Regions from separate parts of the Halorhodospira sp. 9622 genome, predicted to be linked through region 1. Evidence: riboswitches for the same ligand, from Rfam matches in the RefSeq annotation. Region 1 holds a riboswitch; the other holds the start of a gene.
What was found. A riboswitch is a leader RNA that binds a small molecule or an ion and turns the genes downstream of it on or off. The one in region 1 is predicted to bind cobalamin.

Region 1 (3,406 bases):
CCTGCCGCTTTTGGCGAAGCCACGCCAGCGCCTGCTCGACGTCGATGGCCACCTCCGCCTCCGGCGGGTCCGGCGGGCGCTCGACGATCACGATGCGGACTCCGCAGTCCCGGGCCGCATCGAGTTTGCTGCGGGTGGCGGCCCCGCCGGCGTTCTTGGTGACCAGGGTGTCGATGCCGTGCTCGCGGAGCAGGTGGCACTCGTCGGCGTAGTGGAACGGCCCGCGCTGGAAGAGGATCCGGGCTCCGGGCGGCACCCGCTCCGGCGGCTCCAGGCAGCGGATCCAGTAGTGGTGGTGGGGCGCGGCGCAGAAGGCCGGGACCTCCTGATTGCCGATGGTCAGCAGCACCCGGCCCGGCTGCGGACCCAGCGCTTGGGCGGCGGCGGCCATATCGGCCACCCGGTGCCACTGCTCGTCCGGCCCCGGTTGCCACGCTGGTCGACGCACTGCCAGCAGGGTTGTCCCCGTTTGCCGGGCGGCCGCCGCCGCGTTGGCCGATATGCCGGCGGCGAAGGGGTGGGTGGCATCGACCAGGCAGTGCACACCGTGCTGGCGCAGGTACCCGGCCAGTCCGGCAACGCCCCCGAATCCGCCGCGACGGACCGGCAAGCGGGGCAGGCGGGGGCGGCGAGTCACCCCGGCCACCGAATAGACCGCGGCGATCCCGGGCTCCTGCTCCAGCGCCTGGCCCAGTGCCAGCGCCTCGCCGGTACCGCCAAGGAGCAGGACACGCAGCGGCTCAGGCGCCATGGCGGGCCGGGGCAGTGGTCTGTGCCAGTCGGTGGCGGTGCATCACGTCTCCTTTGGACGTCGGGGTGCGGCGGTTTGACGGCGGGGCCCAGGCTGCCTAGAGTACCAAGCTCCTCAGGTGCCCCGCGCGAGCAGCGGCGGGGTGAAACGGGAAGACCGGTTCAGCCGCACCTAGCGGCGAGTCCGGCGCTGCCCCCGCAACGGTAGGTGGGGGGCGGATCACAAAGCCACTGCAAGGCGCCGTCGTTCGGCGGCGGGCCCTGCGGGAAGGCGATTCGCCCGGGGTCACCGACCCCACCCACGAGCCCGGAGACCGGCCTGAGGGAACCCAGGTGCCGCGGGAGGCGGCAGACCGGGGCAGGCCTCCGTTTGCCGGGCGCAAGCGCGATCCCTCCCCCCATTTCTGTCCTCCTCCCTGCGGTGGAACCGAACCGACGCGCGTGCGGGTGGCGCGCGGAAGGGAGGAAAATATGTCCAGCAACACCACCAGCCGGGTCGCCGCGGGCGTGGCGGCCGGCCTGATCGTGAGCAGCGTCCCGGCCATGGCCGATACCGACGGCGAGTCGGCGCAACTTGCCCCCCTCGTGGTCACGCCAACCCGAATGACCCAGACCGTCGACGAATCCCTGTCCTCCGTCTCCGTGATTGACCGCGACGAGATCGACCGCCAGCAGCCGCGGCAGGTCTCGGACCTGCTGCAGGGGCGGGCGGGGACGAGCCTGACGACGAACGGTCCCTTCGGGAAAAACACCAGTCTTTTCATGCGCGGCACCAACCCGGACCACACCCTGCTGCTGGTCGATGGGGTGCCGATGAATTCGGCAACACTTGGCGGGGCAGCGTGGCAGTATCTGCCCCCGGCCGAGATCGACCGCATCGAGGTGGTGCGTGGGCCGAGAACCAGTGTCTACGGCGCCGATGCCATCGGCGGCGTGGTGCAGATCTTCACCCGCGAGGGGGAGGAGGGGCCGCCGCGCTTCCGCGCCTTCGGCGGCGCCGGCTCATTCAATACCCATGAATTCGGCGTGGGCGTCTCCGGCGGGACCGCGGCGAGCCGCTACGCGCTCTCGGCCAGCCACTACGAGACGGACGGAATCAACGTTCTCGACGAAACGGGGGATGAAGACCCGGACGGCTTTGAAAATACCAGCTTCAGCGGCCGTTTCAGCCATCGGTTGAACGGTGGTGCTGAACTCTTCGCGACGGGCATGCGCTCGCAAGGCGAGACCGAATTCGATGCGAACGATGGTGAAGAGGACTGGACAGACCACGTCTTCCAGGCTCTCCGTGGCGGTGTCCGCGGGGACCTAACCGACCGATGGTTTAGCGAGCTGGCGGTCTCCCAGGCGAAGGACGAGCAGGATACCTTCGACAGTAGTGGCGGTGAGTACTGGTATTACACCGAGCGCCATGAGGTGAGTTGGCGGAACGAGCTGTATTGGGGCGCCGGGCACGTCTGGGCCTTCGGCGGGGACTGGCGAGATGAGGAAGTCGACACCGCCGAAGATTATGACGAGACCAGTCGCTACAACGCCGGCGCCTATACCCAGCTGGAGCTGGACTTGAGCCGCCATGATCTCGGCAGTAGTCTGCGCTACGACGACAACGAGGCCTACGGCGACAACGTGACCGGTCAGGTCGCCTGGGGGGTCGATGTGACGGATCGACTCCGGCTCCGTTCGAGTTATGGGACAGCCTTCAAGGCGCCGACGTTTAACGATCTCTATTTCCCGGGTTTTGGCAATCCGGATCTGGAGCCGGAGACCTCGGAGTCCTTTGAAATCGGGGCTCGCCAGGCAGGCCGATACTCTTACTGGGATCTCGCCGTTTTTCAGACTGATATCGACGATCTGATCTCGGGGTGGCCTCCTGTCAACGTCAATGAGGCCCGCATCCGCGGCGCCGAGCTGGAGGCGGGTGCCCACTGGCAGGAATGGCAGATCTCCGGCGCCTTCACCTACCTCGATCACGAAGACCGGGAGACGGGTGACGAGCTTGCCCGGCGCCCCAACGAGTCACTCCGCCTGGACTTGGATCGACAGCTTGGCGACTTCTCAGTTGGCGCGACCGGCATTGCACGTGGCCGGAGTTTTGATCGTGGGGAAAGGGTCTCCGGCTACGGCCTCCTGAACCTGCGCACCAGCTACGCCATCACCCCGGAGTGGACCCTGCGCGGGACGCTGGAAAACGCCCTGGACAAGGACTACGAGACCGCGGATGGCTACAACCAACCGGGCCGGGCGGTCTTCGTCTCTCTGCACTTCAATCAGCACTAACCGGGGCGTGTCGATAGAGGGAATGCATCGACGCAGACCCCGATTCGCGGCGCACCCGCACGGGGCGTAGGGTGCCGCAGGGCACCGGGCGCGTTACTGTGCGGGTGCCCCGCCCCGCTAGAGGAGTAGGAAGGAAACCATGGGAAACCGACTTTCCAAGATCGCCACCTGCACCGGTGATGAGGGCCGCACGGGCCTCGGTGACGGGTCGCGGGTGGACAAGGACAGCCACCGCGTCGAGGCCTTCGGCGAGGTGGATGAGCTCAACAGCTTCCTGGGGCGCCTGCTGGCCCACGAGCTGCCCGAGGACGTGGCCCCGGTGCTGGCACAGGTCCAGCACGAGCTCTTCGACCTGGGCGCCGAGCTGGCCGTGCCCGGC
Region 2 (3,406 bases), on a different contig from region 1:
CGAGCCGCGATGGCGCCGGGAGTTGCCCGCCGGGGCGCTGGTGGTGAGCAACACGTTCCGCATCCCGGGCTGGCAACCGTGCGCCGTGCACCGGCCGCCCGTGCGCCTGGACGCCCCGGTCTATCTCTACCGGATTCCGCGGGCCTGTCGCGCTCGTTTGGACGTGTGCGGCTAGCTCAGCGGTGGCCGTGGCGCTGTCTGATCGCCTCGATCTCGGCGCCCCGGCGCAGGAAAGCCTCCACGCACTCCCCGCACAGCTTGCCCGCCTTTGCCTCGGCGCGCAGGGTCTCGGCAGCCTCGGCGAAACCCCAAGGCCGTTTGTAGGGGCGCTCGCTGGTCAGGGCGTCGAAGACGTCGGCGACGGCCACAATGCGCCCCTCCAGCGGGATCTGCTCGCCGCGTGCACCGGTCGGATACCCGCTGCCGTCAAGGCGCTCGTGGTGGTAGGCGACGATGTTGCGCATGATGGCCGCCCGCCGGTCCTCGCTCAGCCCCAGCTCCTCGGTCATCGCCAGCACCATGGCCACGCCGCGGCTGACGTGCTCGCGCATCTGCGCGAACTCCTCGTCGGTGAGCCGGCCGGGCTTGAGCAGGATGCCGTCGGGGACGGCAATCTTGCCCACGTCATGCACCGGGGCGAACTGATAGACCATCTCGATGTATTCGTCGCCGAGACCGTGAGCTGCGGCCAGCTCGAGAGCGATCAGTCGGCTGTACTCCGCCATCCGGGCGAGGTGGCCACCGGTCTCGTCGTCCCGCGCACGGCCGAAGGCCATGGCCGTGCGCGCCGCGCCGCGCAGGGTCTGCGTGGTGCGGATGGAGGTGATGGCGAGCAAGCGGGCCAGGTCGATGTAAGGCGCCAGCCGCTCGACGACGGCCTCCGAGAAGTAGCCCGGCCGCCGGGAGTTGAGGAACAGGAAGCCGAAGAAATTCTCGTCGTGCTGCAGCGGCAGGATCATCCCGGCGCGCAACCCGCTCTCGCGGATGCTGACGGTGTGCGGTTTCGGGCTGGGGTGTTCCCGGTAGTCGTCGATGATGCGCACCTGCGGCGCCTCGGCCAGGGCGCGCAGGGTGGGGGCCTCGCCCAGCCGGGTCTCGTAGTGATCCAGGGGGCTGGGAGCATCGCCGCCGGCGCCGTAGGTCTTGAGACGGTTGGCGTCCGGTTCGTAGATGGCGACGGCGATGCGGTGGATCGCGCCGCCGGGCAGCGCTTGGTTGATATGGCAGCGCAGGCGTTCAAAGCGCTCGCTAAGGCGCAGGTGCGGTTCCTGGTCGCTCAGCGGCAGGGTATCCAGCGCGTCGGTGACTATGTCACCCGCCTGGGGGCAGGGTGAATTCGCGTCTGTGCCCATGACATCTCCGTCGGGGGGTCGGGAGGGGTCGCGGGCGTCCATACCCTTCTTTGATACGGCGCAATTGTGCCATAAAGTTCGAGGTTGTGGCCATCGGCCCGGCTGGGCGCCCGATCGGGCCGCGTTGACAGCTGCCCCGAGCCGGCCGTAGAGTCCAGCCTCCCCAGGTGACCTGGCAGTTACCATCGCTGCCGGGGCCGTTCCCCGCCGCGTGGTCCGCCCGACAGCGCCGGGGACGGTCGGGAAGTCGGTGCGCACTGCGGCCCGGGCGGGCGCAGGCAAGGCCGACGCTGTCCCCGCAACGGTAGGCGAGAGTGGGCGCTGCATCGCCACTGCATCCACGGTGTCCCTGGCACCCGGTGCGGGAAGGCGCGGCGCCCGGGGTTCGACCCCGCTCGCGAGCCCGGAGACCGGTCTGGGGGTCGCAGCCACACGGCGGGGAACCGTGCGTGGCGGTGACGGTAGCTTCAGCCGCGCCCTGTCCCAGCGCCACGGCGTGCCCGTTTCCGACCCGCTCCCCGCATGGCGTACTGGATCCAGTGACTGGAGGAGCCATGCACCGCAATCCATGCATCGCCCTCGTGGCCGGGGTCGGCCTTATCCTCGGCGGGTGTGGGGATGCCCTCGACGATGATCCGGATGGAGGGGGTGCCCGGGAAACCCGTGAGGTTGAGGATATGCTCGGCCGCAGCGTGGAGGTCCCGGAATCGGCCAAGCGGATCGCCACGGTCAATGTCGACGCCTTCCGCATGGCGCTCCACCTGGGGGTTGAGGAGCGCCTGGTGGGCATCCCGAGCGATATGTACGGCTCGCGTTTCTCCGAGGCGAAGCCCATCGAGGTCGAGGCCTTCGGGCGCCTTGACGAGGTGGCCATGGTCGGCGGCGGCCAGCCCGGTTCGGAGTTCAGTGCCGAGCGGGTGCTCGCCACGGAGCCGGATCTGTTTATCTACTGGGCCTTCAGCCGCGGTGATGACGATCAGGCGATGGCCGAACAGGCAGAACGCTACGAGCAACAGCTGGGCGTACCGGTGGTGGCGCTGAACACCCTGGGCCGGGAGCGGGCGTCGCAGGAGGCCGTCGAGGAGCAGATCGAACAGGCCTACCGGCTCCTCGGCGAAGTGTCCGGTCGCGAGGAGCGGGCCGAAGAGCTGCTCGATTTCTACCACGCCACGGTCTCCGCCGTGCAGCAGCGGGTCGCTGGCGAGCAGCCGCCTCGGGTCTATCTGGCCCACCGGCGCAATCTCTACAACCACGTCTCCTTCTACTTCCCCGTCGAGCTGCTCGGTGCCGAGATGGTCACTGCCGGCCGTGCCGGCGACGATGGCGAGGTCAGTGCCGAGGAGCTGCTGAGCTGGGATCCCCAGCATATCCTCCTCCACACACCGTCCCGAGCGAGTCGCGTGGAACGCGCCGAGGTGCTCGACGATGAGCGCTTGTCCGGTGTAGCAGCCATCGAGGCGGAGCGTATCCACCGCTTCAAGGGCACCTACATGGGCTGGGACCTGGCGACGGGGTTGATCGATCTGGTGCACATGGCTCGCGTCCTCTACCCGGAGGCCATGGCAGGCGTCGATCTCCGCGACCGCGGCGAGGAGATTCTGGAGGTCTTCTACGGCGACCCCGGTCTCTACGACCGGCTCATGGAGCTCAGCAGCCTCGAGGATGGCTGAGTTGACCGTCGGCACCCCCGTCCGGCCGGCGCCACCGCGGGGCCTCATTGACGACTACACGCGCGCGAACCGGGCCAAGACGCTGGTGCTGCTCGGCCTGGCGGCAGCCCTGGTGGCTACGGCGGGCTTTGGCTTGGCGCTGGGCCCGATGGGCATCCCGCTGAGCGAGGTGGTGCAGGCGCTGGTGGCTCGCCCGCTCGGGGCGTCGTGGGTCAGCGCGCAGACCGAGAACGTGGTCTGGAACATCCGCCTGCCGCGCCTGGCCACCGCGATGGTGGCCGGCATGGGGCTGGCGCTCGGCGGCGTCATCCTGCAGAGCCTGCTGCGCAATCCCATGGCCTCGCCGTTCACCCTGGGGATCGCCTCGGGAGCCTCGCTGGGGGC

Region 2: it holds a riboswitch for cobalamin, as region 1 does, so the genes downstream of both, LRG07_RS09770 (ABC transporter substrate-binding protein) here and LRG07_RS04240 (TonB-dependent receptor domain-containing protein) in region 1, are expected to answer to the same signal.

Annotation. Positions count from the first base shown of each region.
Region 1 is NZ_JAJNRE010000005.1:50,560-53,965, forward strand. It holds gene LRG07_RS04235 (cobalt-precorrin-6A reductase) at 1-751, opposite strand, end outside; cobalamin riboswitch at 851-1,088, shown strand; gene LRG07_RS04240 (TonB-dependent receptor domain-containing protein) at 1,222-3,027, shown strand; gene LRG07_RS04245 (cob(I)yrinic acid a,c-diamide adenosyltransferase) at 3,167-3,406, shown strand, end outside.
Region 2 is NZ_JAJNRE010000016.1:34,365-37,770, reverse strand. It holds gene LRG07_RS09780 (trans-aconitate 2-methyltransferase) at 1-175, shown strand, start outside; gene LRG07_RS09775 (HD-GYP domain-containing protein) at 177-1,352, opposite strand; cobalamin riboswitch at 1,592-1,765, shown strand; gene LRG07_RS09770 (ABC transporter substrate-binding protein) at 1,907-3,022, shown strand; gene LRG07_RS09765 (iron ABC transporter permease) at 3,015-3,406, shown strand, end outside.